Regions from separate parts of the Streptomyces sp. NPDC015346 genome, predicted to be linked through region 2. Evidence: riboswitches for the same ligand, from Rfam matches in the RefSeq annotation. Region 2 holds a riboswitch; each other region holds the start of a gene.
What was found. Region 2 has a riboswitch for thiamine pyrophosphate ahead of thiO (glycine oxidase ThiO). Riboswitches for the same ligand answer to the same signal wherever they lie in the genome.

Region 1: linked by a shared signal. The riboswitch ahead of thiC (phosphomethylpyrimidine synthase ThiC) and the one ahead of thiO (glycine oxidase ThiO) in region 2 are both predicted to bind thiamine pyrophosphate.
Region 3: linked by a shared signal. The riboswitch ahead of ACF06X_RS19470 (thiamine ABC transporter substrate binding subunit) and the one ahead of thiO (glycine oxidase ThiO) in region 2 are both predicted to bind thiamine pyrophosphate.

What each region holds. Positions count from the first base shown of each region.
Region 1 covers NZ_JBIBTW010000009.1:56,708-63,753, forward strand. Annotated here, with positions in the region: gene ACF06X_RS28880 (YibE/F family protein) at 11-1,411, opposite strand; TPP riboswitch at 1,483-1,598, shown strand; gene thiC (phosphomethylpyrimidine synthase ThiC) at 1,592-3,394, shown strand; gene ACF06X_RS28890 (hypothetical protein) at 3,489-4,307, opposite strand; gene ACF06X_RS28895 (metallophosphoesterase) at 4,468-5,754, opposite strand; gene ACF06X_RS28900 (LacI family DNA-binding transcriptional regulator) at 6,015-7,046, opposite strand, start outside.
Region 2 covers NZ_JBIBTW010000001.1:949,255-956,300, reverse strand. Annotated here, with positions in the region: gene ACF06X_RS04350 (hypothetical protein) at 1-549, opposite strand, end outside; gene metF (methylenetetrahydrofolate reductase [NAD(P)H]) at 601-1,518, opposite strand; gene thiE (thiamine phosphate synthase) at 1,661-2,311, opposite strand; gene ACF06X_RS04335 (Rv2175c family DNA-binding protein) at 2,399-2,764, opposite strand; gene ACF06X_RS04330 (NAD(P)/FAD-dependent oxidoreductase) at 2,809-4,023, opposite strand; TPP riboswitch at 4,131-4,243, shown strand; gene thiO (glycine oxidase ThiO) at 4,241-5,413, shown strand; gene thiS (sulfur carrier protein ThiS) at 5,425-5,625, shown strand; gene ACF06X_RS04315 (thiazole synthase) at 5,631-6,425, shown strand; gene pknB (Stk1 family PASTA domain-containing Ser/Thr kinase) at 6,609-7,046, shown strand, end outside.
Region 3 covers NZ_JBIBTW010000005.1:95,303-102,348, forward strand. Annotated here, with positions in the region: gene ACF06X_RS19455 (hypothetical protein) at 1-773, shown strand, start outside; gene ACF06X_RS19460 (ABC transporter ATP-binding protein) at 807-1,835, opposite strand; gene ACF06X_RS19465 (ABC transporter permease) at 1,836-3,452, opposite strand; gene ACF06X_RS19470 (thiamine ABC transporter substrate binding subunit) at 3,491-4,570, opposite strand; TPP riboswitch at 4,657-4,767, opposite strand; gene rlmN (23S rRNA (adenine(2503)-C(2))-methyltransferase RlmN) at 4,797-5,903, opposite strand; gene ACF06X_RS19480 (SDR family oxidoreductase) at 6,038-6,976, opposite strand.

The DNA of each region.
Region 1 (7,046 bases), on a different contig from region 2:
GCCGGGCCGGTCACTTCGCCCGGCGCCGCCGCCCGCCCTTGGACGAACGCTTCTCCGGGGAGCCCAGAGGACCCGCTGACCCCGCGGACCCCGGGGACCCCGGGGCTCCGGCGGAGCCGGACGCCGGCCGGTCGGCGGAGACCACCAGCGCGGCCAGCGCGGTGGTGACCGGCACCGAGGCCACCAGACCGATCGAGCCCACCAGCGTCCGCACGATCTCCTCGGCGACCAGTTCGCTGTTGGCCACGGTGCCCACGCTGCTCTGCGCGATGGAGAAGAGCAGCAGCAGGGGGAGGGCCGCGCCCGCGTAGGCGAGCACCAGCGTGTTCACCACGGACGCGATGTGGTCGCGTCCGATCCGGATCCCGGCCCGGTACAGCGCCCGCGGCCCCATCCTCGGATCGGCCTGGTGCAGCTCCCACACCGCCGAGGTCTGGGTCACCGTCACATCGTCGAGGACACCGAGCGAACCGATGATGACGCCCGCGAGCAGCAGACCGGACATGTCGATGCCGGGGTACAGCCCGTGGATCAGACCGGTGTTGTCGTCCGTGTTGCCGCTCAGAGAGGCCCAGCCGATGAAGAGCGAGCCGAGCAGCCCGATCAGCAGCAGCGAGATCAGGGTCCCGAGCACCGCGACCGAGGTACGGGCCGAGAGGCCGTGGCACATGTAGAGGGCGATCAGCATGATCGCACTCGATCCGACCACCGCCACCACCAGCGGGTTCGAGCCCTGCAGGATCGCCGGCAGGATGAAGAAGGTCAGGATGAGGAAACTGACCGCGAGCGAGATGAGCGCCATCAGACCGCGCATCCGGCCCACCAGCACGACCGCCAGCGCGAAGATCAGGGCGAGCACCGTCAGCGGAACCTTGCGGTTCACGTCCGTGACCGAGTACTGCAGGTCACGCGGCGCGTCGGGGGCGTACGCCACCACCACGCCCTGCCCCTCGTCCAGCTGACGGGGAGCGTCCGGCTGCACGATCTCGACGAAGGTGCGGCCCTTGTCGTTTCCGGTGGTGACCTCGATCGTCGCCTTCTCGCACTCGCCCTGCTGGGCCGCGACCGCCTCCCGCCCCTGGGGCGTGGAGGTGTCGTCGGTCGGCGGGACCTGAGCGGCGTTCACGTCCTTGCAGTCGATCCGCTCGACCGAGACGACCTTGCCCTGCTCGGTCTGGCGGTCGAAGCCGACACCGGTGCGCTCGTGCGCCGGGGCACCGCCGGGCCACAGGACCGCGAGTCCGACCACCACGGCGGTCGCGAACGGGATCAGGACCGCGGCGATGACCTTGCGCAGATGCCGGGACACGGGCGCGGCGGGCCCGTGGCTGTGGGCGTGGCCGTGCCCGTGGCCGGCGCTCCCATGAACGTCGTGGCCGTCGGGTTCGGGGGTCTGCTGCGAGGAAGTCACCGACCGATCATCGCAAGAACGACGGGGGCCCACTGTTCAGCACGCCCGGGTTGACGCTAGCGTGGTGGCACCTTTGCACACGCGGGAGCTCGGAGCACCGGGCTGAGAGGGCGCTGAAGATTCGCTGCGCCGACCGCCGAACCTGTTACCGGGTAATGCCGGCGTAGGGAGATCGGTCTCATGACCATTCAGGACGCACGCACGCCTGCCACCAGCCAGGACGGCCAGAAAGGCGAGGACGGCCGGGTCGAGCGCAAGCCGGGTTGGCACAAGGGGTACATCGCGGGCTCGCGCCCCGATCTCCGCGTGCCGGTCCGGCAGGTGCACCTCACCAATGGCAAGGACGTGACGCTCTACGACACGTCCGGCCCGTACACCGACCCCACCATCGACACCGACGTACGGCGCGGCCTGCCGCCGCTGCGCGAGAACTGGATCATCGGCCGGGGCGACACCGAGGAGTACGCGGGCCGCCCGGTCCGCCCGGAGGACGACGGCATCAAGCACACCTCGCCGCGCGGCGGTGGGCTGAAGAACCTCGACGCGGTCTTCCCCGGCCGTCCGCGACTGCCCCGCCGGGGCCGCGGCGGCCAGGCGGTGACGCAGCTCGCGTACGCCCGCCGGGGCGAGATCACCCCGGAGATGGAGTACGTCGCGATCCGCGAGAACGTCTCCCCCGAGGTCGTACGCGAGGAGATCGCCGCGGGCCGCGCGGTGCTGCCGGCGAACGTCAACCACCCGGAGATCGAGCCGATGATCATCGGCAAGCGGTTCCTGGTGAAGGTCAACGCCAACATCGGCAACTCCGCCGTCACCTCCTCCATCGAGGAGGAGGTGGAGAAGATGACCTGGGCCACCAAGTGGGGCGCGGACACGGTCATGGACCTCTCCACCGGCCGCAACATCCACACCACCCGCGAGTGGGTGCTGCGCAACTCCCCCGTGCCGATCGGCACCGTGCCGCTCTACCAGGCCCTGGAGAAGGTCGACGGCAAGGCCGAGGAGCTGACCTGGGAGATCTACAAGGACACGGTCATCGAGCAGGCCGAGCAGGGCGTCGACTACATGACGGTGCACGCCGGCGTGCTGCTGCCGTACGTGCCCCTGACCGCCCGCCGCAAGACCGGCATCGTCTCGCGCGGCGGCTCGATCATGGCCGCCTGGTGCCTCGCGCACCACAAGGAGAACTTCCTCTACACGAACTTCGAGGAGCTCTGCGAGATCCTGGCGACGTACGACGTCACGTACTCGCTGGGCGACGGTCTGCGCCCCGGCTCGATCGCGGACGCCAACGACGAGGCGCAGTTCGCCGAGCTGCGCACGCTCGGTGAGCTGAACACGATCGCCAAGCGACACAACGTGCAGACGATGATCGAGGGCCCGGGCCACGTCCCGATGCACAAGATCAAGGAGAACATCGACCTTCAGCAGGAGATCTGCGAGGAGGCGCCGTTCTACACCCTCGGCCCGCTGACCACGGACGTCGCGCCCGCGTACGACCACATCACGTCCGGGATCGGCGCCGCGATGATCGCCTGGTGGGGCACGGCGATGCTCTGCTACGTCACGCCGAAGGAGCACCTGGGCCTGCCCAACCGCGACGACGTGAAGACCGGTGTCATCACGTACAAGATCGCGGCGCACGCGGCCGACCTGGCCAAGGGGCACCCGGGAGCGCAGGAGTGGGACGACGCCCTCTCGGACGCGCGGTTCGAGTTCCGCTGGGAGGACCAGTTCAACCTGGCGCTCGACCCGGACACGGCCCGTGAGTTCCACGACGAGACGCTGCCGGCGGAGCCCGCGAAGACCGCCCACTTCTGCTCGATGTGCGGTCCGAAGTTCTGTTCGATGAAGATCTCGCAGGACATCCGCCGGGAACACGGGGGCGACCTCAAGTCCGACGAGATCGCGGCCGGCATGGCGGAGAAGTCCGCGGAGTTCGCGGCCGCCGGCAACCGGGTCTACCTGCCGCTGGCGGAGTAGCCGGCCGCGTCCGTACGTACGGGACGGGCGCGAACCGCACGGTCATGGGGGGCCGTGCGGCACGTGCCCGCCCCGACGGGGCATCGCGTCGGGGTCACTCCGGCCGGTGCTCGGGCGGGCCGAAGTCGGGGCTGGAGAAGTCGGGGCTGGAGAACGTCGGCCGGTTGCCCGAGGAGCCCTCGCTCGGGCTGGAGAAGTCCGGGCCGCTGTAGCCGATCTTCGGTATCCGGGACGTCCGCGGGGGCGGCAGGGGCGGGGCCGGGCGGGTGTCCGGCTCGGCCAAGGCCTCCCGCAGGAAGGGCAGGATGCCCCGTTCGATCAGCGCGCGGCGCCAGGCGTCGCGGGCCCGGGACAGTTCGTCGTCCGCGTCGCCCGGGGCTGCCGCGCCCACTTCGGTGGGGCGGTTGCGCAGCGCCGTGACCAGCAGCCCGGCGGCCGCGCAGAGCAGTCCTGCGGCGGCGACGGAGCCGAAGAGCAGACCTGCCGTCAGCAGGGTCTCGGCGAACACCATCGCCGGATCGAGCACCTTCAGAACGGCGCCCACCAGCAGGAAGATCACGGCGGCCGTGCCGGAGAGCACCGGCGCGAGGACCGTGACGATCGCGACGATGCCCGCGCCCGGACCGCTCACACCGTCGCCGTCCCCGGTCAGGACCGCGTTCATGACACTCGTACCGCTGGGTGAGCGGCCTTCCTGACGGACCTTCACGAAGTGGTCGTACTCGACCGCCGCCGCGGTGGTGATCAGCGCCGTCGCGTTCAGCGCCATCGTGCGCAGCTGCTCGGTCGTGAACCGTTTCCCGACCTCGGCGAGATCCGGACGTTCGTGTGCGGTGCGCAGTGCGTCGTCGAGGATGCGCTCGAACTCGGCGCGGTCCTCGGTCAGCAGGTGCGGAGCCACGTTCATGTGCATCCCCCGATGCCCCGTCTGGCCGGATCGACCCTGGAAGAACGGGCAGTTGGGCGGAGACGGAGGAGAGCCTGCTACGGATGAGCCGATGGTATTGCGGTTACGGCACAGCGTGACAGGGGGTTTCCGGAAATCGACTTCCCCGGATGCGCAGGGTTATGCCTCAGCGCTGGAGAGGCAGTTGGACGACCAGCAGCTTTCCGGCCATCGTCACGCCGCCGTCCATGGCGATGGCCAGACCGTCCGCATAGACGTGCGGGCCGTCGACGACCGGCCCCGCGCCGCCCTCGTCGTCCTCGGTGCCGACCTGCCCGAGGAGGTACGGGATGGGGCTGTGCCCGTGGACGATCCGGCCGCCTCCGTACGTGCCGAGCAGCTCCCGCACGGCCTGGGGGCCGGCGTCGTCGCGGAAGGCGAAGCGCTTGGTGAACTTCCGGAAGAGGTCCCAGACCTCGTCGGCGTCGTTCCGGTTGAGGATCTCGTGGACGGTCTCGTTGACGTCCTCGATGGTGGAGCCGTACTCGAGGTACGCGGTGGTGTCGGAGTGCATCAGGAGGTGGCCGTCCTCCTCCACCACGGCGTCGAGCCGGGACATCCACTGCAGGTGGACGTCCTGGAGGCGGTCCATGTCGTGCTTCTGGCCGCCGTTGAGCAGCCACGCGGCCTGGAAGGTGGCGGTGCCGGCGCCGGAGTTGACCGGGGTGTCGGCGAAGCGCTTGGCGCCGATGAGGAGCAGTTCGTGGTTGCCCATCAGGGCCTTGCAGTAGCCGCCGGCGGCGGCGGCCTCGGCGGACAGCCGCATGACGAGGTCGATGACGCCGATGCCGTCGGGGCCCCGGTCGGTGAAGTCGCCGAGGAACCAGAGACGGGCGTTGCCGGCCGCCCAGGCGCCGTTCTCGTCGATGAGGCGCTGCTCGCGCAGGGCGACGAGCAGTTCGTCGAGGTAGCCGTGGACGTCACCGACCACGTAGAGCGGGCCGGGCCCTTCGCCGGCGGGCGCCGGGGCGGGGGACGGGACCGGGTCGACGCGGACCTGCACGGTGTCTCCCCGGTTGATGACCGGGAGGTCCCGCTCGGTGGGGGTGTAGCCCTCGGGGAGGTCGTCCTCCGGGAAGGCGTTGCCGGGGTGTCCCGTGGCGACGGCGACGATGGACGAACCGGCGGCGGGCGGCGTGGTGACGTGGCTCAGCCGGAGGGTGGGGGCGAGCGACGAGGCGGGGCCGACCGGGGGACCGAGCGGCACCGGCGGGGCGATGGCGTCGACGGGGGGACCGAGCGGCACCGGCGGGGCGACGGGGACCCCGTGGGCCCCGGCGGACTGCTCGGCGGGTGGTTCGGTGGGCGGTTCGGTGGCGTGACCCTGCACGGGCACGCGGGCGTACGGCGGTACGCGGAAGTCACGCAATGTCGCCGTGCGCACCACGGGTTCCTGCCCGGCCCCCTGAGTCATCGACCCCTCCACCACCGTCGTGACGCCCTGCACATCACGGACCGGCCTGGTCGGGGTGGTCCGCGATGTCGTGCGCCCATCATAGGAATGAGGGTCCTCCTGTGTGACGCACCAGGGGTGGTGAATCCGGGTCCACTCCGGGTTCACCGGTTGTTTCGCCCGAATTGAGAAGGTCCAGGCCAGGGTCGGGGCCGGGCCGACCCTGGGTTTGGGCCGGAACCTCGCCGCGTACTGGCCCTTCTCCTCCCCTTCTAGTCCTTCTAGTCCTTCGCGGGTGACCGGGGCGGGCTGACGGTCGTGCGGGGCGAACGCCTCTGTGAGGACGTCCGGACGATCAGTTCGGTCGGTATCACCTGCTCGACCGGTCCGTCGGTGTCGACCCCCTCGATGGCGTCGATGAGGAGCTGGACGACGGCCGTGCCGATCCGGCGCGGCTTCAGCGAGAGTGTCGTGATCGGTGGTTCGGTGTTGGCGTAGACGGTCGATTCGCTGCAGCAGACCAGCAGCAGATCGTCCGGGACGCGCAGTCCGTAGCGGCGGGCCGCCGCCAGCAGATCGGTCCCGTTGGGGTCGAAGAGTCCGTACACGGCGTCGGGTCGGTCGGGGCGGGCGAGCAGCCGGTCGGCCGCGACGGCGCCCGCGCACGGATCGTGCGCCGGATAGGCCTCGTAGACGGGGTCCTGTCCGACCCGCTCGCACCAGTTGAGGTACGCGGTGGTGGACAGGCGGGTGTAGGTGTCCGTGGTGGTGCCGGTGAGGAGGCCGATCCGGCGGGCGCCGGCGTCGGCGAGATGGTCGAGGAGGTCGAGTACGGCGGCTTCGTGGTCGTTGTCGACCCAGGCGGTCACCGGGAGGGTGCCGGCGGGGCGTCCGTCGGAGACGACGGGCAGACCCTGGCGGACGAGTTCGGTGACGACCGGGTCGTGGTCGGAGGGGTCGATGACGACGGTGCCGTCGAGGGCGACGTTCGACCAGACGTCATGGCGGGAGGTGGCGGGGAGGATGACCAGGGCATAGCCGCGTGCGAGTGCGGCCGATGTGGCGGCTCTGGCCATCTCCGCGAAGTACGCGAATTCGGTGAAGGTGAAAGGTTCATCCCCGTAGGTCGTCACGGTCAGGCCGATGAGGCCCGACTTGCCGGTACGGAGCGTGCGGGCCGCTGCGGATGGGCGATAGCCCAGCCGGTCTGCGACCTCGCGGACGTGGCGGCGGGTGGCGTCCGGGAGCCGGCCCTTGCCGTTGAGCGCGTCGGAGACAGTCGTGATGGAGACCCCGGCTGCGGCGGCCACGTC
Region 2 (7,046 bases):
GCCGGTGCCGTAGTCGTAGGCAGGCTGCTCGTACCCCGGCGTGTAGCCGTCGTAGCCGCCGTACGCGGGCTGGGCCTCGGGCTGGGCATGGCCGTGGGCCTGGGCCTGGGAGTGGGCGTAGGAGGGGTCGTAGACGGCGTACTGGCCGGTCTCGTCGGGCATCGGCTGCGGCTCGTAGACCGCCGTGGTCTCGGCGGGTGAGGGGTCCACCGGCTCGTAGGAGAGGTCGGTGACCTCGAGCGTGGGGCCGGCCTCGGCCGGCGCGGTGGACCTGCGGCGGCGGCTCGCGCCCGGGTTCCCGCCGATCGCCCAGCCGGTGGAGAAGCCGCGGCGGAAGGAGAGGGTCACATAGGTCTGCCCGACGCCGAAGGCGACCGCCCCCGCGATGATCACGGCGACCAAGGACAGCAGAACGCCGATGACCACCCCCAGGAAGCCGCAGAAGGCGAGCACGCGCCAGCGCAGCCTCGCCTTGTACTGCAGGAGCACCTCACCCAACAGCCACAACGCGACGACACCGAACGCGATGTAGAGGACCGTCCACCCCATGCCCGCCCCTCTCCTACGGCCACCGCCGCGGGTCTGGGGCGGGTACGCCGGTCAGGACTGCACGTGCAGTCCGAGATTCTCGTAGATCTCCAGCGTCGCGGTGGAGTTGTTCAGCGTGATGAAGTGCAGTCCGGGGACACCCTCGGAGAGCAGACGCGCGCAGAACTCCGTCGCGAACTCGATGCCAATGGAGCGTACAGCGGCCGGATCGTCCTTGACGGCGAGGATGCGTTCTTTCACGTCCGCCGGGAAGAGGGCGTTGCTGAGCTGGGGCAGCCGGTCGAGGGTCTTCACGTTCACGACGGGCATGACTTCGGGGATGATCGGCGTCTCGCAGCCGGTCTTCGCCACGCTGTCGCGCATCCGGAGGTAGTTCTCCGGATCGAAGAACATCTGGGTGATGGCGTAGTCCGCGCCGGCCCGGCACTTGTCCACGAAGTGCCGGATGTCCGTGTCCCAGTCGGTGGAGCGCGGGTGCATCTCGGGGAAGGCCGCGACGCCCACGCAGAAGTCGCCGGACTCCTTGATCAGCCTGACCAGGTCGGCGGCGTAGCGGACGCCCTCGGGGTGCTCGATCCACTCCCCCAGCGGGTCGCCGGGCGGGTCGCCGCGCAGCGCGAGCATGTTCCGGATGCCGGCGTCGGCGTACTGGCCGAGGACGTTGCGCAGTTCGGCGACGGAGTGGTCGACCGCGGTGAGGTGGGCGACCGGGGTGAGGGTGGTGTCACCGGCGATCTTCTGGGTGGCCTTGACGGTGCCGCCGCGGGTGGATCCGCCGGCTCCGTAGGTCACCGAGACGAAGCTCGGGCCGACCGCCTCGACCCTGCGCAGGGCGTTCCAGAGGCTGCGCTCGCCCTTCTCGGTCCGGGGCGCGAAGAACTCGAAGGAGTACGAGGGCTTGCCGGACGCGAGGATGTCGCGGACCGTGCGCGCACGGTCCGAGCGGGTGGAAGCGGTGCCAAGAGCCATACGGGCAGGTTAGACGGGGGCCATCGGCGGAAGAAGCGGTGTCCGAGTAATGGACACATTTTTGGACACCTCCGCGCGGCGCCCTCCGCGGAGCCCTCAGCGGTGCCCTCTGGGTGGACGGCCCGGCTCCCGTCGTCCCCCGCTACGCCGAGCGCTCGCGGACCCGCTTGGCCAGCCGGGCCGTGGCCGCTGCGGGGTCGTCGGCCTCGGTGATCGCCCGGACGACGACGATCCGGCGCGCGCCCGCGTCGAGGACCTCGTCGAGGGTGGTCTCGTCGATCCCGCCGATGGCGAACCAGGGGCGGTCCTGGGCGAGCCCCGCCGTGTACCGGACGAGGTCGAGCCCGGGGGCGTACCGGCCGGGCTTGGTCGGGGTGGGCCAGCAGGGGCCGGTGCAGAAGTAGTCCACGCCCGGCTCGGCGACGGCCGCGTCGACCTCGGACTCGCCGTGGCAGGAACGGCCGATCAGGACCCGGTCGCCGAGGATCGCGCGGGCGGCGGGCACGGGCAGGTCGCCCTGGCCCAGGTGCAGCACGTCGGAACCGATGGCGTGGGCGACGTCGGCCCGGTCGTTGACCGCGAGCAGCCTGCCGTGGCGGCGGCAGGCCTCGGCGAACACGGCGAGGTGCTCCAGCTCCTCACCGGCCTCCATGCCCTTGTCGCGCAGCTGCACGATGTCGACACCGGAGGAGAGCACGGCGTCGAGGAACGCGGGCAGGTCGCCCTGCCGCTTGCGGGCGTCCGTGCAGAGGTAGAGCCGGGCGTCGGCGAGCTGCTCGCGAGGCGTGGACATGGGTGGTTCCCCCCGTCGGTGCGGTGGCCCCGTGGGGCCGGGCGGACCCGGCCCCACGGAAACCTCCTGTGTGGTGTCTTCGGTACGTCAGACGGCGAGCGCCTGGGCGCGGCGCTTCACCTCCGTGCCGCGATTCTCGCTGAGCGCCTGCGCGGGCGTGCCCGGCAGGGTCGGGTCGGGAGTGAAGAGCCACTCCAGCATTTCTTCGTCGGTGAAGCCGTCGTCCTTCAGGAGCGTCAGGGTGCCGGAGAGGCCCTTGACGACCTTGTCGCCGTCGATGAAGGCGGCGGGCACCTGAAGCGCCTTGTTCTCACCGCGGCGCACGGCGATGAGCTGGCCCTCCTTGACCAGCTGCCGCACACGCGTCACCTCGACATCGAGCATTTCCGCGATGTCGGGGAGGTAGAGCCAGGCGGGGACGAGAGCATCGATTCTTGCGTCAATCTCGGTCACGTGGACAAGCCTGCCATCCCGGACCGACAGCCGGAAGTCGAGCCCTACCGGACTGCCGCCTTCAGGGGTACGGAGGGGTCGGCGGCGCGCTCGCGGGCGAGGGGGGTGCCGGACTCGATGAGCTTGCGGCCCTGGGCCAGGTCGCGGGGGCGGCCGACGGCGAGCAGGGCGACCAGGAGCCCGTCGCGGAGCCAGAGGACGGACCAGGAGGGGCCCGCCGGGTCGCCGCGCCGGACCAGCTCGGCGGCGCCCGTGTGGTGGCCGGCGTACTGCACGAACCGGCCGAACTGCTCGGACCAGAAGTACGGCACCGGGTCGTAGACCTGGGGGGCCTCGCCGATGATGTCGGCCGCGACGGTGCGCGGGCCCTGAAGGGCGTTGTCCCAGTGGTGGACGAGGAGCCGTTCGCCGTAGCGGGCGGAGGGGAAGGAGGCGCAGTCGCCGACGGCGTACACGTCGGGCAGGGAGGTGCGCAGCCGCTCGTCGGCGGTGACGGAGCCGCCCGCGTCGAGGGCGATGCCGGAGCCGGCGAGCCAGCCGGTGGCGGGGCGGGCGCCGATGCCGACGACGACGGCTTCGGCGGGCAGCTCCCGGCCGTCGGCCAGGACGACCCGGCCGGGTTCGACGTGCGCCACGCGCGCGTGGGTGAGGAGTGCGGCGCCGCTCTCCTCGTACCACTGGGCCATCGGGGCGGCGACCTCGGCGGGCAGCGCGCCGGCCAGCGGCCGGTCGGCGGCCTCGACGACGGTGACCGCGCACCCCGCCTCGCGCGCGGCGGTGGCGAACTCGGCGCCGATCCAGCCGGCGCCGACCACCACGATGTCGTGACGCCGCTCCAGGACGGGCTTGAGGCGGGCGGCGTCGTCGAGGGTGCGCAGCAGGTGGACGCCGGGGACGCCCTCGGTGCCGGGCAGGGTGACGGGCTCGGCGCCGGTGGCGACGACCAGGATGTCGTACGGGACGGGCCCGGCCTCCGTGTCGACCTCGTGGGCGTCGGGGCGCAGTCCGGTCACCTCGACGCCGAGGCGCAGTTCGATGGAGAGCGCCTCGAAGTCGACGTCGAAGGCGGAGTCCTCGGCCTTGCCGAGGAGCACCGCCTTGGAGAGCGGGGGACGGTCGTAGGGCTGGTGCGGTTCGGCGCCGAGGAGGGTGATCGGGCCTGTGAATCCCTGTTCGCGCAGGGCGACGGCGGTCTGCACCCCCGCCATACCGGCGCCCACGATCACGACCCGCTGCTGTGCCTGCTTCTGCTCGCTCACCCGATCACCTTACGCACCTGACGGCACGTCAGGAAGGCGGCCGCTCGAGCCGCCACCGAGGCTCCCTTACCGGGTGTCGGCGGCGGGGGATAGTCTGACGGCCAACGTAGAGCACACGCGGGAGCCCGGACGCACCGGGCTGAGAGGGAGGCTGACCGGCCTCCGACCGTACGAACCTGATCCGGGTCATGCCGGCGAAGGGAGGGGCTGGACGCCCATGTCGCGTACATGCAGCACATCTGACGTCCTCGTCATCGGGGGCGGAATCATCGGCCTGGTCACGGCCTGGCGGGCGGCGCAGCGCGGTCTGCGCACCGCGGTCGTCGATCCGGAGCCCGGGGGCGGGGCCGCCCGGGTGGCGGCCGGCATGCTCGCCGCCGTCACCGAGCTCCACTACGGCGAGGAGACCCTGCTCGGTCTCAACCTCGCCTCGGCGCGCCGCTATCCGGACTTCGTCGCCGAACTCCAGGACGCCACCGGACAGGACGTGGGCTACCGCGCCTGCGGCACCCTCGCCGTCGCGCTCGACGCCGACGACCGGGCGCACCTGCGCGAGCTGCACGCCCTGCAGACCCGGTGCGGCCTGGAGTCGGAGTGGCTCAGCGGGCGCGACTGCCGCCGCCTCGAGCCGATGCTGGCACCGGGGGTGCGCGGCGGGCTGCGGGTCGACGGCGACCACCAGGTCGATCCGCGCCGGCTCGCCGCCGCGCTGGTCACCGCCTGCGAGCGGGCCGGGGTGGTCTTCCACCGGAGCGTCGCGGACCGCCTCGCGGTGGTGCGGGAGCGGGCCGCCGGCGTGGTCCTCGCCGACGGCCGCGAGGAGGCCGCGGACCAGGTGGTGCTGGCCGCGGGCAGCCTCAGCGGCCGGCTGGGCGGCGTGCCGGAGGAGGTCCTGCCGCCCGTACGGCCCGTGAAGGGGCAGGTGCTGCGGCTGACCGTGCCGCCCGCGTACGCGCCGTTCCTCTCCCGGACGGTCCGGGCCGTCGTGCGCGGCAGCCAGGTCTATCTGGTGCCGCGCGAGAACGGCGAGCTGGTCGTCGGCGCGACCAGCGAGGAGCTGGGCTGGGACACCACCGTCACGGCGGGCGGGGTGTACGAACTGCTGCGCGACGCCCATGAGCTGGTGCCGGGCATCACCGAGCTGCCGCTCACCGAGACCCGGGCGGGTCTGCGCCCCGCCTCGCCGGACAACGCGCCGCTGCTGGGCCCGACCGGCCTGCCCGGTCTCCACCTGGCCACCGGCCACTACCGCAACGGGGTCCTGCTCACCCCCGTCACCGGCGACGTGATGGCGGATCTCCTCGTCACCGGTGTGCTGCCGGACGAGGCCCGCCCCTTCACCCCCCGCCGCTTCTCCCCCGCTCACGTACGTCAGGAGCAGCCCGCATGAACGTCTCCGTCATGAACGTCTCCGTCAACGGCGAGGCACGCGTCCTCGCCGCCCCCACGACCCTCGACGCCCTCGTCGCCACCCTCTCCGCCGCGCCGTCGGGCGTGGCCGCGGCCGTCAACGAGACCGTCGTGCCGCGCAGCCAGTGGTCCGCGACCGTCCTCGGCGAGGGCGACCGGATCGAGGTCCTCACCGCGGTGCAGGGGGGCTGAGCGCGATGTCCGACGACACCTTCCTCCTCGGCGGTACGGAGTTCTCCTCGCGCCTGATCATGGGCACCGGCGGGGCTCCCAGCCTGGACGTCCTCGAACGCGCGCTGATCGCCAGCGGTACGGAGCTGACGACCGTCGCGATGCGGCGCCTGGACCCGACGGTGCGGGGCTCGGTCCTCTCCGTCCTCGAGCGGCTCGCCATCCGGGTCCTGCCGAACACGGCGGGCTGCTTCACGGCGGGCGAGGCCGTGCTGACGGCGCGCCTCGCGCGCGAGGCGCTCGGCACGGAGTGGATCAAGCTGGAGGTCGTGGCCGACGAGCGGACCCTGCTGCCGGACGCGGTGGAGCTGCTGGACGCGGCGGAGACGCTGGTCGACGACGGGTTCACGGTCCTGCCGTACACCAACGACGATCCGGTCCTGGCGCGGAAGCTGGAGGACGTCGGGTGCGCGGCGATCATGCCGCTCGGCTCCCCGATCGGCTCCGGGCTCGGGATCCGCAACCCGCACAACTTCCAGCTGATCGTCGAGCGGGCGGGGGTTCCGGTGATCCTCGACGCGGGGGCCGGGACGGCGTCGGACGCGGCGCTCGCGATGGAGCTGGGGTGCGCGGCGGTGATGCTGGCGTCGGCGGTGACCCGGGCACAGGAGCCGGTGCTGATGGCGCGGGGCATGCGGCACGCGGTGGAGGCGGGCCGGCTGGCGTGGCGGGCGGGCCGGATCCCGCGCCGCCACTTCGCGGAGGCCTCCTCCCCGGTCGAGGGCCGCGCCGCCCTGGACCCGGAACGCCCGGCGTTCTGACCTGTGCGCCGACCGGCGCGCAGGCCGGTACTGCGCCCAGGCCGGTACGTCCTGCCCGGGCGCGGGGACCACGCCCCGGTCGGCCTGGGCGCGGCCCCCGCGCCCGGGCCCTCGCGTCACAGGTGTGCTGCGGTACAGGCCTGCGCGGCGGGGGTGTCCGCGGCGGCTCGTAGACTCGACGCCGTGGATACGACCCTCCAGGACCCCCTCGTCGGGCAGCTGCTCGACGGCCGCTACCGCGTCGACGCGCGCATCGCCGTCGGCGGGATGGCCACGGTCTACCGGGCCGTCGACACCCGGCTCGACCGGGTGCTCGCGCTCAAGGTGATGCATCCGGCGCTCGCGACCGACGTCGCGTTCGTCGAGCGGTTCATCCGTGAGGCCAAGTCGGTCGCCCGGCTCTCCCACCCCAACGTGGTCGGCGTCTTCGACCAGGGCGCGGACGGCGCGTACGTCTATCTGGCGATGGAGTACGTCGCCGGGTGCACCCTGCGCGACGTGCTCCGCGAGCGCGGCGCCCTGCGGCCCCGGGCCGCGCTGGACATCCTGGAGCCGGTCCTCGCCGCGCTCGGCGCCGCCCACCGCGCCGGGTTCGTGCACCGGGACATGAAGCCGGAGAAC
Region 3 (7,046 bases), on a different contig from region 2:
CCTGGGAGTTCGTCGTCGGCACGATCCTGGACTTCGTCGGCTTCGGGCTCGGCGCGCTGGCCGCCCGGATGCTTCCGCTCTTCCTCTCCCAGACGGTGATCAGCGCCAACCTCGTCATCACGGCGGTCCTGAGCGTCAAGCTGCTGGGGATACGGCTCACCCGCGCGGAGTGGACCTCGATCGGCGTGGTCTGCTCGGCGCTGGTGCTCCTGGCGAGCGCGGCGGGCCCGGAGGGCAGTGGGCACACCCCGATCGCCACGCACTGGTGGCTGCTCGCGATCTCGCTGCTGCTGATGGTGGGCGGCACCGTCCTCGTACGGTTCCTGGGCGCCCGGGCGGCGATCCTGGCGGGTCTGCTGTCGGGGCTCGGCTTCGGCGCGCTCGGCGTCGGGGTCCGGGTGCTGAACGGCATCGACCCGTTCGACCTGCGCGCGCTGCTCGCGGACCCGGCGCTGTACGCGATCCTGGTGGCCGGGATCGGCGGGATGTATCTGCACACGGTCGCGCTGCAGATCGGCTCGGTGAACGGGGCGACGGCGGCGCTCGTGGTCGGCGAGACCGTGCTGCCGGGCATGATCGGCGTGTGGTGGCTGGGCGACGCGTCCCGTCCGGGGTTCGCCTGGCTCGCGGTGACCGGCTTCGTCCTGGCGGTCGCGGGAGCGGTGGCGGTGGCGTGGTTCGGCGCGCCGGAGGGCGAGACGGTCGCGGAGACACCGGTGACGCCCGAGCCGGAGCCTGAGAAGCCCGAGCCCGTGCCCGTACGCGTCCCGTAGGACGCGCGGCCGGCCCAGGGCCGACGCCGGTGGTCAGCCCCGCTCGTCCGGCAGGACCACGACCTCGGCGGCGTCGAACGTCACTCCCACCTCGTCGCCCTCGTCCGGCGCGTCCCGGAGCGTGCACTCGGCCTCCAGGAGCGGGCCTTCGACGGGCCGGAGGAGGACGGCGACGTGGCTGCCGCGGAACGTACGGGCCTCGACGACGCAGGGCAGCCCGTCCTCGGGGGCGCCCAGGAGCACTCCGGCCGGGCGGACGAGGATCTTCCCCTCGCCCCGCGCCGAGCCCTCGGGGACCGGGATCTTCCCCCAGACGGTGTCGGCGGCGGCGCCGTCGACGGTCGCCGGTACGACGTTGTCGAAGCCGAGGAAGCGCGCGACGAACTCCGACGCCGGCCGCTGCCAGACCTCCAGCGGGGTTCCCGACTGGGCGATCCGGCCGTCCCGCATGACCACCACCCGGTCGGCGAGTGCGAACGCCTCGCCCTGGTCGTGGGTGACGGCCAGCACGGTCGTGCCAAGCCGCCCGAACAGCTGCCGCAGTTCGACCACGAGCCGCTCCCGCAGCCCCCGGTCGAGCTGACCGAGCGGCTCGTCCAGCATCAGCAGCCGGGGCCTAGGGGCCAGCGCCCGGGCCAGCGCGACCCGCTGCTGTTCGCCGCCGGAGAGGGAGGCCACGGCCCGGCGCCCGGCCCCCGGCAGCCCGACGAGGTCGAGCAGCTCCGCGATCCGCGCACTCTGCTCGGCCCGGCCGACGCCGTGCATCCGCAGCCCGAAGGCGACGTTGCCGCCCACGTCCCGCTGCGGGAAGAGCTGATGGTCCTGGAACATCAGCCCGACCTCCCGCCGGTGCACGGGTACGCCCGCCTGGTCGGCGCCGCCGAGCAGCACCCGGCCGCCGTCCAGGGCCTGCAGCCCGGCGACGGCCCGCAGCAGCGTGGACTTCCCGCTGCCGCTCGGTCCGAGCACACACACGATCTCGTGCTCGGCGACCTCCAGGTCCACCGCGTCCAGGGCGGCGCGCTCACCGAACCGTACGGTCGCGTCCTCGATCGTCAGCATCTACAGCTCCCCCGAGGTCCGGTCGGTGCGGAGCCGTTCGAGGAGCAGCAGGGACACCGCGCACACCACCATCAGAATCGTCGAAAGGGCCATGGCCTGGCCGTAGTTGAGCTCGCCGGGCCGTCCGAGGAGGCGGGCCACGGCGACCGGCAGGGTCGGGTTGTCGGGCCGGGCGATGAAGACGGTCGCGCCGAACTCGCCGAGCGAGACGGCGAAGGCGAACCCGGCCGCGATGAGCAGGGCCCGCCGGACGAGCGGCAGGTCGACCTCCCGCCAGGCCCGCAGCGGCGAGGCACCGAGGACGGCCGCCGCCTCCCGCAGCCGTTCGTCGACGGCCCGCAGCACGGGCAGCATCGTCCGTACGACGAAGGGGACGCCGACCAGCGCCTGGGCGAGGGGCACGAGGATCCAGCTGGCCCGGAGGTCGAGCGGCGGCTCGTCGAGCGTGATGAGGAAACCGAAGCCGACGGTGACGGCGGAGACCCCGAGCGGCAGCATGAGGAGCGCGTCGAAGCCGCGTACCAGCCGCCCGGCCCGCCGGGTGAGGGCCGCGGCGGCCAGTCCGCCGATGGAGAGGGCGAGGGCGGTGGCGACGAGGGCGTACTGGAGCGAGTTGCCGATCGTGTCGGCGAGGGGCACGAGGAAGGTGCCGGAGGGGTCCACGGACCGCAGGGCCCGGTAGTAGGCGAGCCCGTATCCCTCGGAGGTGGCGAAGGAGCGCTCGACGAGGACGCCGAGCGGCAGCAGGATCAGCAGCGCGACGGAGAGCAGGACGGCTCCGAACAGCGTCCACTGGCCCGCTCCCCGGGGGCGGTGCGCGGTCTGTTCGGGCGCGACGAGTTTCAGCGCGCTCTCGCGCCGGCGCACCGTCCGGGCGTGCACGGCGAGGATCAGGCCGACGGCGGTGAACTGCACGAGGGTGAGCACGGCGGCCGTCGTCAGGTCGAAGCGGTCGACCGTCTGCCGGTAGATCTCGGTCTCCAGGGTGGAGTACGCCGGCCCGCCGAGGATCTGGACGACGGCGAAGGAGCCGGCGGTGAAGAGGAAGACCATCAGCGCCGCGGCGGCGACGGCCGGGGCGAGCGCGGGCAGGGTCACGGTCCGCCAGGCGGTCCAGCGGGAGGCGCCGAGGACGCGGGCGGCCTCCTCCTGGCGGGGGTCGAGCTGGGCCCAGAGTCCGCCGACCGTACGGACGACGACGGCGTAGTTGAAGAAGACGTGGGCGAGGAGGATCGCCCAGACGGTGGTGTCGAGGCGGACGCCCCACAGCTCGTCGAGGAGCCCGCCGCGGCCGACGAGCGCGAGGAAGGCGGTGCCGACCATGACGGTCGGCATGACGAACGGGACGGTGACGACCGCGCGCAGCAGTCCCTTGCCGGGGAAGTCGAGGCGCGCGAAGACGTACGCGCCGGGGAGTGCGACCAGCAGCGTCAGCGCGGTCGAGGCGAGCGCCTGCCAGAGCGTGAACCACAGGACGTCGAGGATCTCCGGCCGGGTCAGCGTCTCGCCGAACCGGCCGAACCGCCAGGCGCCGTCGTCCGTCCTCAGCCCGCGCTCGACGATCGAGACGACGGGCCAGGCGAAGAAGACGGCGAAGAACGCGACGGGCACGACCATGAGGCCGAGCCGCGCCGCGCTTCCCCTGACGTCGCGCCCTACTTCAGAACGAGGGACGACCACTGCTGGATCCACTGGTCACGCTTCTCGGCGATCTTCGCGGGTGCCATGGTCTGCGGCTTGTCGACGACGACACCGTGCTTCGTGAAGAGCTCGGGCAGGGTGGCGTCCTTGACGACCGGGTTGACGAACATCTGCAGCGGCATGTCGTCCTGGAACTTCTTGGAGATCAGGAAGTCGATCAGCTTCTTGCCGCCCTCGGGGTTCTTGGCCCCGTTCAGCAGGCCCGCGAACTCGGTCTGCCGGAAGCAGGTGCCGGTGGAGACGCCGGTGGGGGCCTCCTTGGGCTGCGGCTCGGCGTAGAGGACCTCGACCGGCGGGCTGGAGGCGTACGACACGACCAGCGGCCGGTCCCCCTTGGCCTTCTTGCCGCCGGCGGAGCCGGAGAACTCCTGGTTGTAGGCGAGCTCCCAGCTGTCGACGGTCTTCACGCCGTTGGCCTTGAGCTTCTTCCAGTAGTCCACCCAGCCGTCGTCGCCGTACCGGGCGGCGGTGCCGAGGAGGAAGCCGAGGCCCGGGGAGGACCGCTCGGGGTTCTCCACCACGAGCAGGTTCTTGTACTCCGGCTTCGCCAGGTCGTCGAAGGTCTGCGGGGGCGAGAGCTTCTTGTCGGCGAAGTACTTCTTGTCGTAGTTGACGCAGATGTCGCCGGAGTCGACCGGGGTGACCCGGTGCTCCTTGTCGAGCCGCAGCTCGGCGGGGACCCGGTCCAGGCCCTTCGCCTCGTACGGGACGAAGATCCCGTTGTCGAGGGCGCGGGAGAGCAGGGTGTTGTCGACGCCGAAGAAGACGTCGCCCTGCGGGGAGCCCTTGGTGAGGATCTCCTTGTTGACGGCCTCGCCGGCGTCGCCGCTCTTGAGGACCTTGACCGTGAGGCCGGTCTGCGCCGTGAACTCCGCGAGCACCTCCTTGGAGGCGTTGAAGGAGTCGTGGCTGACGAGGGTCACGGTCTTCGGCGCGGGCTCGCCGGACTTACCGGCCGCGTCCCTGATCTCCTCGGTACCGCAGGCGGCGAGGGTGGTGACGCCCAGCGCGGCGGCTACGCCCACGGCGGCCATCTTCTTGGTGCTCACTGAAATTCCTCCTGGGTGTGACCAGGAAGAGACGCGGCCCTGCCCACCCGGGGGTGGGCAGGGCGCAACAGCTCGAGTAGCGACCGAACTTCCTACCCAGAATGACCTGGGCGAGGTTCAGAGGGTCTGCGGTCCTACGGTGACCGCACTCTCAGCGCTGTGGCGCTCCCCTGTCGGAATATGGAGATGTGTTCGAGCTCAGAGTACAAGGTCAGCGTTCGGAGGCCGCCAGCTGTCCACAGGCACCGTCGATCTCCTGACCACGGGTGTCACGGACGGTGACCGGCACGCCGTGGGAGGCGATGGCCTCGACGAAGGCCTTCTCGTCCTCGGGCCGGGAGGCGGTCCACTTCGAGCCCGGGGTCGGGTTCAGCGGGATCAGGTTCACGTGCACGCGCTTGCCCTTGAGCAGCCGCCCGAGGAGGTCGCCGCGCCAGGCCTGGTCGTTGATGTCCCGGATGAGGGCGTACTCGATGGAGATCCGGCGGCCGGACTTCTCCGCGTACTCCCAAGCGGCGTCGAGGACCTCGCGGACCTTCCAGCGCGTGTTGACGGGCACGAGGGTGTCGCGCAGTTCGTCGTCGGGCGCGTGCAGCGAGACGGCGAGACGGCACTTGAAGCCCTCGTCGGCGAAGCGGAGCATCGCGGGCACGAGGCCGACGGTGGAGACGGTGATGCCGCGCTGGGAGAGGCCGAGTCCGTCGGGCTCGGGGTCGGTGAGCCGTCGGATGGCGCCGACCACGCGCTTGTAGTTGGCGAGCGGCTCGCCCATGCCCATGAAGACGATGTTGGACAGCCGCGCCGGCCCACCGGGCACCTCGCCGTCGCGCAGCGCGCGCATGCCGTCGACGATCTGGTGCACGATCTCGGCGGTCGACAGGTTCCGGTCGAGCCCGGCCTGGCCGGTGGCGCAGAACGGGCAGTTCATCCCGCAGCCGGCCTGCGAGGAGATGCACATGGTCACCCGGTCCGGGTAGCGCATGAGCACGGACTCGACGAGCGTGCCGTCGTGCAGCCGCCACAGGGTCTTACGGGTGGTGTCGTCGTCGCACGAGATGTGCCGGACCACGGACATCAGGTCCGGCAGCAGCTCGCTCCGCAGCTTCTCGCGGGAGCCCGCGGGGATGTCGGTCCACTCGGCGGGGTCGTGGGCGTACCGCGCGAAGTAGTGCGTGGACAGCTGCTTGGCGCGGAACGGCTTCTCGCCGATCGCGGCGACGGCCTCCTTGCGCTCGGCGGGCGTGAGGTCGGCGATGTGCCGCGGCGGCTTCTTGGCTCCGCGGGGCGCGACGAAAGTGAGTTCTCCGGGCTTGGGCATGGTGCTACCAGTGTCGCAGACGCGCGCGCGTGGACCGGATCCGAAGAGATCCGGCCGCAGGGAGCCCGGCCGCGGGGAGCCCGGCCGCCGGGAGGCCGGCCGCCGGGAGGCCGGCCGCCGGGAGGCCGGCCGCTTCAGGCTCCGGTGCGAGGCTCCGGCCCGCTGTGAGATTCCAGCCCGGTGCGAGGCTCCAGCTCGGTGCGCGCCCGGTCCGCCGCGCCGCCCGGGCCGAGGAGGCCGGTGGGGGCGAGGTCGGCGTCGTCGAGGCGGGGCAGGACGTGGCGGGCGTGGCGGGCGACCAGGCCGGGCAGCAGCGGGGCGGCCGCGCGCACCGCGCGGAGCCAGGGCGGCAGGTTCACGGCGGGGCGGCGGCGTTCGATGCCTCGGGCCAGGCGCTCGCCGACACCGTCGAGGGAGCGCACCCGGGAGGCGGGCCAGGCCATGTGGTGGCGCAGCTCACGCATGACGGGGTGCTCCTCGGCCGCCCGGATCATGTCGGTGTCGGTCCAGGCGAGGCGGGCCACGCCGACCGTCACGCCCAGGTGCGCGACCTCGGCCCGCAGGGCGTACGCGAACGCCTCGACGCCGGCCTTGGAGGCTCCGTACGCCGTCATCATCGGCGAGGGCGCGATCGCGGCGAGGGACGAGACCTGGAGGTAGTGGCCGCGGGTCGACCGCAGGGCGGGCAGGAAGACGCGTGCCGTGACGGCGCTGCCGAGGAGGTTGACCTCGACGATCCGGCGCCAGGTGGCGGGGTCGGTGCGGTCGAACGGGCCGCCGGCCGCGATCCCGGCGTTGGCGACGACGACGGACGCCGGCCCCAGCCGCCGGCCCACCTCGCGGGCCACGGCCCGCATCCGTTCCTCGTCGGTCACGTCGGCCGGCCAGGGGTGGGCCGTGCCGCCGGCCGCCCGGCAGCGGGCGGCCACCCGGGCGAGTCCGGCCTCCTCGTGTCCCACGAGGGCGACCCGCGCCCCTCGCCGTGCGAGGGCCAGGGCCACCTGCTCCCCCACACCGCGGGCGGCGCCCGTGACGACCGCCGTACGCCCGCGCAGTGGTGAAGCTCCGGTCATGGGTCCACCGTAGGCAGGGGAGGGATGGACCGCGCGGGACGGGGAACCCGCACGCCCGACGACCAGCCGC